DNA from 2 places in the Streptomyces sp. DF42 genome. Region 1 is predicted to be linked to the other one. Evidence: riboswitches for the same ligand, from Rfam matches in the RefSeq annotation. Region 1 holds a riboswitch; the other holds the start of a gene.
What was found. A riboswitch is a leader RNA that binds a small molecule or an ion and turns the genes downstream of it on or off. The one in region 1 is predicted to bind glycine.
Positions count from the first base shown of each region.

Region 2: linked by a shared signal. The riboswitch ahead of gcvP (aminomethyl-transferring glycine dehydrogenase) and the one ahead of gcvT (glycine cleavage system aminomethyltransferase GcvT) in region 1 are both predicted to bind glycine.

Region 1 covers NZ_CM177859.1:6,726,597-6,731,162, reverse strand. The annotation lists gene ACYUED_RS30985 (enhanced serine sensitivity protein SseB C-terminal domain-containing protein) at 1-426, opposite strand, end outside; gene ACYUED_RS30980 (enhanced serine sensitivity protein SseB) at 520-1,317, opposite strand; gene ACYUED_RS30975 (AAA family ATPase) at 1,405-2,079, opposite strand; glycine riboswitch at 2,265-2,363, shown strand; glycine riboswitch at 2,364-2,472, shown strand; gene gcvT (glycine cleavage system aminomethyltransferase GcvT) at 2,516-3,634, shown strand; gene gcvH (glycine cleavage system protein GcvH) at 3,755-4,132, shown strand; gene glyA (serine hydroxymethyltransferase) at 4,147-4,566, shown strand, end outside.
Region 2 covers NZ_CM177859.1:1,567,667-1,572,232, reverse strand. The annotation lists gene ACYUED_RS07120 (MerR family transcriptional regulator) at 1-71, shown strand, start outside; gene ACYUED_RS07115 (DNA polymerase IV) at 150-1,514, shown strand; gene ACYUED_RS07110 (PRC-barrel domain-containing protein) at 1,523-1,909, opposite strand; glycine riboswitch at 2,023-2,118, shown strand; gene gcvP (aminomethyl-transferring glycine dehydrogenase) at 2,296-4,566, shown strand, end outside.

The sequences.
Region 1 (4,566 bases):
ATCCGACAGGCGCAGCGGGCCGGCGGCCTGGCGCTCCAGGCCGGTGGCGATACGGCGGAGGTCGAGCCAGGGGATGCCCACCCCACCGCCCGGGGCGTGCGGGTTGAGCCAGAGGCCGAAGTGGTCGGGGTACAGGGTCCGGGCCACGTCCAGGCCGTCGACCACCTCGTACGACCTGTTCCAGCCGCTGGCCGAGAGCTCCTGGGCGGAGGTGACGCACGGGGCATAGCCGTAGCCCTCGACCTCCATGTTTCCGTACTGGGCGTCCGGGGAGCCCGCCTGGCCGTGCCACAGGAGCATCCAGATCTGGCCGGCGCCGGGGGCGGCCAGTGCGCGGAGGAGTGCCTCGTAGGCGTCGTAGCGCCCCGGCGTCACCTGGCGCAGCATGTGCTCGACCGTCCCGGTCGTGGTGCCGCTGGCGCTCACGTGTACCGCCCCTTCTGGAAGTTGCCCCACTCCTGCCAACAGCTTAAGCGCCCGGGAGCTCCGGACTCGTTGCGCCTTCGACCCTGGCCGCACTCACAGGTGATCGCCCGTATAGAACGGGCGCACCTGTTCCCGCATCCAGTTCGCAACGGGGTCGTCCGTCACGTCCAGGAGGACCAGGTTGACCGGCCACGGAGTGGCGACCACGGTCGCCGCCCGCTCCAGGGCGGCCAGCGGAAGCGCCCGCAGGTCGCCCTCCCGCTGCGAGAGTTCGACGCCCACGAACATCACCGGGTCGGCCGTCTCGACGACGGCGAGGCAGCGGCGGGCCGTGACGACCACGCCCGTCTGCGCGAACTCGGCACAGGCCGCGGCCAGGAAGTCGACCGGGTCGTCCTGCCAGTCCGGTTCGAAGAGCTTGACGCGGGCTCCGGAGGCCGGGCCGTCCAGCGGGGTGCGGCCCGCCCGGCACAGCTCGGCGACCGCGGCCGGCGGGAGGGGGACGCCGACCACGCCGTCGGGGTTGATCGCGAGGCCCACCTGCGGGGGCAGCCCGCGGGCGAACTCGACGGCCGGGGCGATCGTGTACGACATGTGGGAGCCGACGACCTGGCGGAACTGCTCCTCTGAGCTGAAGACCGGGACATAGGCCTGGCCCTCGATCTCCAGCGTCGGCAGGTCGAGGGGGCCGCTGTGCGGGCCGCCGCCGCCGGGCAGCGGGACCCAGACGAAGCTGCGTCCGAGCACCTCGATGATCCGGCCGCCCGCCGAGGGCATGCCGAGGGAGGCCGACAGCACCTCCTCCAGTTCGTTGCCTGGCCATCCGCCGTGCGGATGGGGGTGCGCCTGTACGGGAAAGTCCGCGGGGAGATCCGCTGGAGGGAAGTCCATCTGTGTCCGACCGCCTGCTGAGAACCACTGCCTGCTGATGACCACTGCTGTGACCGGAAAGGCTAGCGGGTGGGACGGACAAAGGGGTCAGCCCGTGAAGCCGATCCTGCGCAGTACGTCCGCCGCGTCCCGGTCCAGCAGCACCGCCGAGCCGACGCCCTCGGGCAGATCGCCCCGCTCCACCGCGCGGATCAGCCGGCCCGCCGCCGTGCGGTGACGCAGGAACGCGTAGCGGGAGACGCCGCGGCCGCGGTCGCGCTGCCCCCGAAGCGCCGCGCCGGGCGTGACGTCGAGCAGCACCAGATGCAGGAGGCCGCCGCGGCGCCGGGCCTCGCGGGCCAGCCAGCCGCGCACCCAGGCCTGCGTGCCGCAGTCGTGCACGACGACGCCCTCGCCGCCGCGCAGGGCGCGGTGCAGTCCGGCGTAGTGGGCGAGCCGGACGAGGGGGCGGTAGACCGCGTACGGCAGGAAGCGGGAGGCGCGGGCGTCCCAGCGGTCGCGGGCGTCCTGGGAGTCGATACGGACGCCGCGCACCGCGCGCTCCATCAGCGTGGACTTGCCGCTGCCGGGCAGGCCGGTGATCACGACGAGGTCGCGGGGGCCGAAGAGCAGGGCGTGCGGGCTGCGCCCCGAGCGGTCGCGCAGATCGCGGACCACGGGTTCCGGCCGGATGCCGCACGCCTCCCGGGCCGGGGCCGCGGGCTGCTCGGGCAGCGCGACGGCCGTGCTCGTGGCGTACGCCGTGGTCCTGTCCACCGTGATCGTCCTCCCCTGGGGCCGGGTACGGAGTCCCCTGCCCTTCGAGTGTAAAGAGAAGGTAATGCGCGGTGTCTCGTGTTTTCGTGATCGCCTTGCCACAAGCCAGTTACAAAGGGAGGAGCAGATCCGGCCTGCCACCCGCGGACCCGGCGTGCGATGATGTGCGCGCCAACTGCATACCGGCCGTTTGAATCCGCGCGGGAGAGTCCCCAGCACCAAGTCGCTGGGGCGCCGAAGGAGCAAGTCCCTCCCTTGAATCTCTCAGGCCCCGTTACCGCGCGGGCGAGGCACATCTGAAAAGCGGGCCGCCGTTTCCCGGTGGCCCCACCCACGGTGCAAGCCATGCCGCGAGCGGTCATGGCGAACCTCTCAGGTTCCGATGACAGATGGGGAGGAATGCCCTCGCCTGTCCCGCTATGCCCTGGGAGACGACCGTCCGATGAGCAGTACCCACATCCGTCGTACCGCGCTCGACGCCCTGCATCGTTCCCTCGGTGCGACGATGACCGACTTCGCCGGCTGGGACATGCCCCTGCGCTACGGCTCCGAGCGCGACGAGCATCTCGCCGTACGCACGAAGGCCGGACTCTTCGACCTCTCCCACATGGGTGAGATCGCCGTGACCGGCCCGCAGGCCGCCCAGCTCCTGAACTTCGCCCTGGTCGGCAACATCGCCTCCGTCGGCGTCGGCCGCGCCCGCTACACCATGATCTGCCGGGCCGACGGCGGCATCCTCGACGACCTGATCGTCTACCGGCTCGGCGAGAGTGAATACCTGGTCGTCGCCAACGCCTCCAACGCCCAGGTGGTGCTGGACGCGCTCGTCGAGCGGGCCGCCGGCTTCGACGCCGAGGTGCGCGACGACCGTGACGCGTACGCGCTCATCGCCGTGCAGGGCCCCGAGGCCGCGGGCATCCTCTCGTCCCTCACCGACGCCGACCTCGACGCCCTGAAGTACTACGCCGGCCTGCCCGGCACCGTCGCCGGCGTCCCGGCCCTCGTCGCGCGCACCGGCTACACCGGCGAGGACGGCTTCGAGCTGTTCGTCGCCCCCGGTGACGCGGAGAAGCTGTGGCAGGCGCTCACGGAGGCCGGAGCGCCCGTCGGCCTTGTCCCCTGCGGGCTGTCCTGCCGGGACACCCTGCGCCTGGAGGCGGGCATGCCGCTGTACGGGCACGAGCTGTCCACCTCGCTCACGCCCTTCGACGCCGGGCTCGGACGGGTGGTGAAGTTCGAGAAGGAGGGCGACTTCGTGGGCCGCGAGGCCCTGCGGGAGGCCGCCGCACGCGCCGAGTCGAACCCGCCGCGCGTCCTGGTCGGCCTGGTCGCCGAGGGCCGCCGGGTCCCGCGCGCCGGGTACCCGGTCGTGGCCGGCGGTGAAGTGATCGGCGAGGTCACCTCCGGTGCGCCCTCCCCCACGCTGGGCCGGCCGATCGCGATGGCGTACGTCGACGCGGCGCACGCGGCCCCTGGCGCGCCCGGGGTGGGCGTGGACATCCGGGGCAGTCACGAACCGTACGAGGTCGTGGCGCTGCCGTTCTACAAGCGCCAGAAGTAGAAACTGGGCGGTGGGCGGCCCGTCCACGGACGTGACCCCGCGCACATCCTCCCTGCTCACACGCGTATCCAGCAGTCACCCATTCATCAGCACTCCCTCGCGTACAGGAGAATTCAGGCCATGAGCAACCCCCAGCAACTGCGCTACAGCAAGGAGCACGAGTGGCTGTCGGTCGCCGAGGACGGCGTCTCGACGGTCGGCATCACGGAGTTCGCGGCCAACGCGCTCGGCGATGTCGTCTACGCCCAGCTTCCCGAGGTGGGCTCCGCCGTGACCGCGGGCGAGACCTGCGGCGAACTGGAGTCGACCAAGTCGGTCAGCGACCTGTACTCCCCCGTCACCGGTGAGATCACCGAGATCAACGAGGACGTGGTGAACGACCCGTCCCTGGTGAACTCGGCCCCGTTCGAAGGCGGTTGGCTCTTCAAGGTCCGCGTCACGGACGAGCCGGGCGACCTGCTCTCCGCCGACGAGTACACCGCCCAGAACGCCGGCTGAGGAGCCGTAGACGCATGTCCGTACTGAACACTTCCCTGCACGAGCTCGACCCGGAGATCGCCGCCGCGGTCGACGCCGAGCTGCACCGGCAGCAGTCCACCCTCGAGATGATCGCGTCCGAGAACTTCGCGCCGGCCGCCGTCATGGAGGCCCAGGGCTCGGTCCTCACCAACAAGTACGCGGAGGGCTACCCCGGCCGCCGCTACTACGGCGGCTGCGAGCACGTCGACGTCGCCGAGCAGATCGCCATCGACCGGGTCAAGGAGCTGTTCGGCGCCGAGTACGCCAACGTCCAGCCCCACTCCGGTGCCTCCGCCAACCAGGCTGCCCTGTTCGCGCTGGCCCAGCCCGGCGACACCATCCTCGGCCTGGACCTGGCGCACGGCGGGCATCTGACCCACGGGATGCGGCTGAACTTCTCCGGCAAGCAGTTC
Region 2 (4,566 bases), 5.2 Mb from region 1:
ACACCGGCGAGACCCTGATCGGGCACAACCCGGCGGACGAGCTGGCGCGGCGGCGAAACCGGGCGGTCTGAGCGACTGTCCCGAGGGCCGCGGGGCGCTCGGACGGTCGTACGACGGCATTGTCAGTGGCGTAGGGCAGCATCGGACATGTGAGAAACGCGCCCACGATCCTGCATCTCGACATGGATGCCTTCTACGCCTCGGCGGAGCAGGCATCCAAGCCGAGCCTGCGTGGGAAGGCCGTGATCGTGGGCGGGCTCGGGCCGCGCGGGGTGGTCGCGACGGCTTCGTACGAGGCGAGGGTGTTCGGGGTGCGGTCGGCGATGCCGATGGCCCAGGCACGGCGCCTGGCGCCGAACGCCGCGTATCTGGTGCCGCGCTTCGGGTTCTACCGGTCGATCAGCGAGCAGGTCATGGCGTTGCTGCACTCGCTGTCGCCGCTCGTGGAGCCGCTGAGCCTGGACGAGGCCTTCGTGGACCTGGAGGCCGGGGAGGTGGCCTGGGACGCGGCGTCGGCGCGGCTGGTGGGTGAGAAGCTGCGGGCCGACATACGGGCCGGCACGGCGCTCACCGGGTCCGTGGGCCTCGCCGCATCCAAGATGCTCGCGAAGATCGCCTCCGAGGAGGCGAAGCCGGACGGGCTGGTGCTGATCGAGCCGGGGACCGAGCGGGCGCTGCTCGGGCCGATGTCGGTGCGGACGCTGCCGGGGGTGGGGCCTGCGACCGGGGATCATCTTCGGCGGGCCGGAATCACCACGGTCGACGAGATCGCCGAGGCGGGCGAGGACGAGCTGGTCCGGCTGCTGGGCAAGGCCCACGGGCACGCGCTGCACGCCATGGCGCTGGCGCAGGACGACCGGCCCGTGGTCGCGGAGCGTGAGACCAAGTCGGTGTCGGTCGAGGACACCTACGACGTGGACATCCACGACCGGCTGAGGGTGGGCCTCGAGGTGCAGCGGCTGGCCGAGCGGTGCGTGCGGCGGCTGCGCGGGGCGGGGCTTTCGGGGCGGACCATCGTGCTCAAGGTGCGCCGCTACGACTTCTCGACACTGACGCGTTCCGAGACGCTGCGGGGGCCCACCGACGATCCGGGGGTGGTGCGGGAGGCGGCCGCCCGGCTGCTGGACATGGTGGACACCACCGGTGGCGTACGACTGCTCGGTGTCGGGGTCAGCGGGCTCGCCGACTACACGCAGGAGGATCTGTTCGCGCAGGCCGCGGGGGAGCGGACGGAGGCGACGGTGGAGGAGACGGCGGACGAACCCGTACCGGAGCAGGAGGCACCCGCCGAGCGGCGCTGGCCCGCGGGGCACGATGTGCGGCATGCCGAGTTCGGGCACGGGTGGGTGCAGGGAAGCGGCCTCGGGCGGGTCACCGTTCGGTTCGAGACGCCCGAGTCGGAGCCGGGGCGGGTGCGGACCTTCCGGACCGACGACCCCGAGCTGGAACAGGCGGAGCCGCTGCCGTTGGTGGCGGCTGGATCCGCGGCTTCCGTGGACGGGGTTCAGTGTTGACGTGCACGTCAGGCGTCGGCGTCCTCCGCGCCGGCGATCCTGCCGAAGGACCGGTCCGGGACCGAGGGAGGAGAGGGAGGAGAGGCGATGTCGAGACCGTAGTGGTGGTAGAGCTGAAGTTCCTGTTCGGGGGAGAGGTGGCGGCCGACCCCGAAGTCGGGGGCATCCTTGATGAGGGAGCGGTCGAAGGGGACGTGGAGGGTGCCCTCGACCAGTTCGCTGGGCTCCAGGGGAACGAAGGCGTCTCGGGAGAACAGGCCGGTGCGTATGGCCGCCCACTCCGGCACGCCCGTCGCGTCGTCGAGATAGACCTCGTCGATGGTGCCGAGCTTGGTGCCGCTGCGGTCGAACGCCTTGCGGCCGATCAGGTTGCGCGGATCGATGTCGGTCTGCACGGGCCCTCCACTTGGTCGCAACTCATTCGTAAGCACTACAAAAGAGCACATCGGGGCAGGTGGCCACTCGAAGGACCTCGTGGTGCGCTCGCTGGTAGGCTGACAGCGGCTGCTGACCCCGTGCGGGAGAGTCCTCCGGACACCACCGGAGGCGCCGAAGGAGCAAATCCTCCCCGGAATCTCTCAGGCTCACGTACCGCGCGGACGAGGTCACTCTGGAAAGCAGGGCGGGTGTCGACGGCTTCCGCTCTCACCGACGGTGAAAGCCGGACATCCTCGGATGGTCCGGTGAAGCTCTCAGGTCGAGATGACAGAGGGGGAGGCCGATCGGGTACCCGCGCCGTGGTACCCCTCGAAGGTCGTGGCAGACCAGGAGGCCTCCGCAAATGACCGCCCATCGCATTCCGCTCTCCGAGCTCGAGAAGGGGATCCCCTTCGAGCAGCGTCACATCGGCCCCGATCATGAGGCTCGGGCCAAGATGCTCGCGCATGTCGGCTACGGCTCCCTGGACGAGCTCACGGCTGCCGCGGTGCCGGATGTGATCAAGAACGCCGACGCCCTGGATCTGCCGGGCGCGCGTACCGAGGCCGAGGTGCTGGCCGAGCTGCGTTCGCTGGCCGATCGCAACCAGGTTCTCGATTCCATGATCGGGCTCGGGTACTACGGGACCTTCACCCCGCCCGTCATCCTGCGCAATGTGATGGAGAATCCCGCCTGGTACACGGCCTACACGCCCTACCAGCCGGAGATCTCGCAGGGGCGCCTCGAAGCCCTGCTGAACTTCCAGACGATGGTCGCCGACCTCACCGGGCTGCCGACCTCCGGTGCCTCGCTGCTCGACGAGGGCACAGCCGCCGCCGAGGCGATGGCGCTGTCCCGGCGCATGGGCAGGAACAAGAAGGGCCTGTTCCTCATCGACGCGGACGTGCTTCCGCAGACCGTCGCCGTGATCGAGACCCGCGCCGAGCCGACGGGCGTGGAGGTCGTGGTCGCCGACCTCAGCGAGGGCGTTCCGGCGGAGATCGCCGGGCGTGAGATCAACGGCGTGCTCGTCCAGTACCCGGGTGCCTCCGGTGCCGTACGCGACATCAAGGCGTTGATCGACCAGGCGCACGAGCTCGGCGCGCTCGTCACCGTTGCCGCCGACCTGCTCGCGCTGACGCTGCTGAAGTCGCCTGGTGAGCTCGGTGCGGACATCGCGGTCGGTACGACGCAGCGGTTCGGTGTGCCGATGGGCTTCGGCGGTCCGCACGCCGGCTACATGGCCGTACACGAGAAGTTCGCGCGCAGCCTGCCCGGCCGGCTCGTGGGTGTGTCCGTGGACGCCGACGGGCACAAGGCCTACCGGCTGGCCCTGCAGACCCGCGAGCAGCACATCCGGCGCGAGAAGGCGACCAGCAACATCTGCACCGCCCAGGTGCTGCTCGCCGTCATGGCCGGTATGTACGCCGTGTACCACGGGCCCGACGGGCTGAGGGGCATCGCGCAGCGCACCCACCGGTACGCCACGATCCTCGCCGCGGGGCTCACCGCCGGCGGTGTCGAGGTCGTGCACGGCTCGTACTTCGACACGCTCACCGCGCTCGTGCCGGGCCGCGCCGCCGAGGTGGTGGCCACCGCACGGGAGAACGGCGTCAATCTCCACCTCGTCGATGCCGACCAGGTGTCGATCGCCTGTGACGAGACCACCGCGCGGGCCCAACTGGGCGCCGTGTGGGCCGCGTTCGGGGTCGAGGGTGACATCGAGGCGCTGGACGCGGCCGCCGGGGAGGCGATTCCGCAGGCTCTGCTGCGCAGTGACGCCTTCCTCACCCACCCCGTCTTCCACCAGCACCGCTCCGAGACCGCGATGCTGCGCTACCTGCGCCGGCTCGCCGACCGCGACTACGCGCTCGACCGCGGCATGATCCCGCTGGGCTCCTGCACCATGAAGCTCAACGCGACCACGGAGATGGAGCCGGTCACCTGGCCCGAGTTCGGGCAGCTGCACCCGTTCGCGCCCGCCGAGCAGGCGCAGGGGTACCTCACGCTCATCCGTGAGCTGGAGGAGCGGCTCGCCGAGGTCACCGGATACGACAAGGTGTCGCTGCAGCCCAACGCCGGTTCGCAGGGCGAGCTGGCCGGGCTGCTCGCCGTCCGCGGATATCACCGGGCCAACGGGGACGAGCAGCGGACCGTGTGTCTGATCCCGTCCTCCGCGCACGGTACGAATGCCGCCAGCGCCGTCATGGCCGGCATGAAGGTCGTCGTCGTGAAGACCGCCGAGGACGGCGAGATCGACGTCGAGGACCTGCGGGCGAAGATCGAGCAGTACCGCGACGAGCTGTCCGTGCTGATGATCACGTACCCCTCCACGCACGGTGTGTTCGAGGAGCATGTCGCCGACATCTGCGCGCAGGTGCACGAGGCCGGCGGGCAGGTGTACGTCGACGGGGCCAACCTCAACGCCCTGGTGGGGCTTGCCAAGCCGGGGCACTTCGGCGGTGACGTCTCGCACCTCAACCTGCACAAGACCTTCTGCATCCCGCACGGCGGCGGCGGTCCCGGGGTCGGTCCGGTCGGTGTGCGTGCGCACCTGGCGCCGTATCTGCCGAACCACCCGATGCAGCCGGCGGCCGGTCCCGAGACGGGTGTCGGGCCGATATCGGCGGCTCCG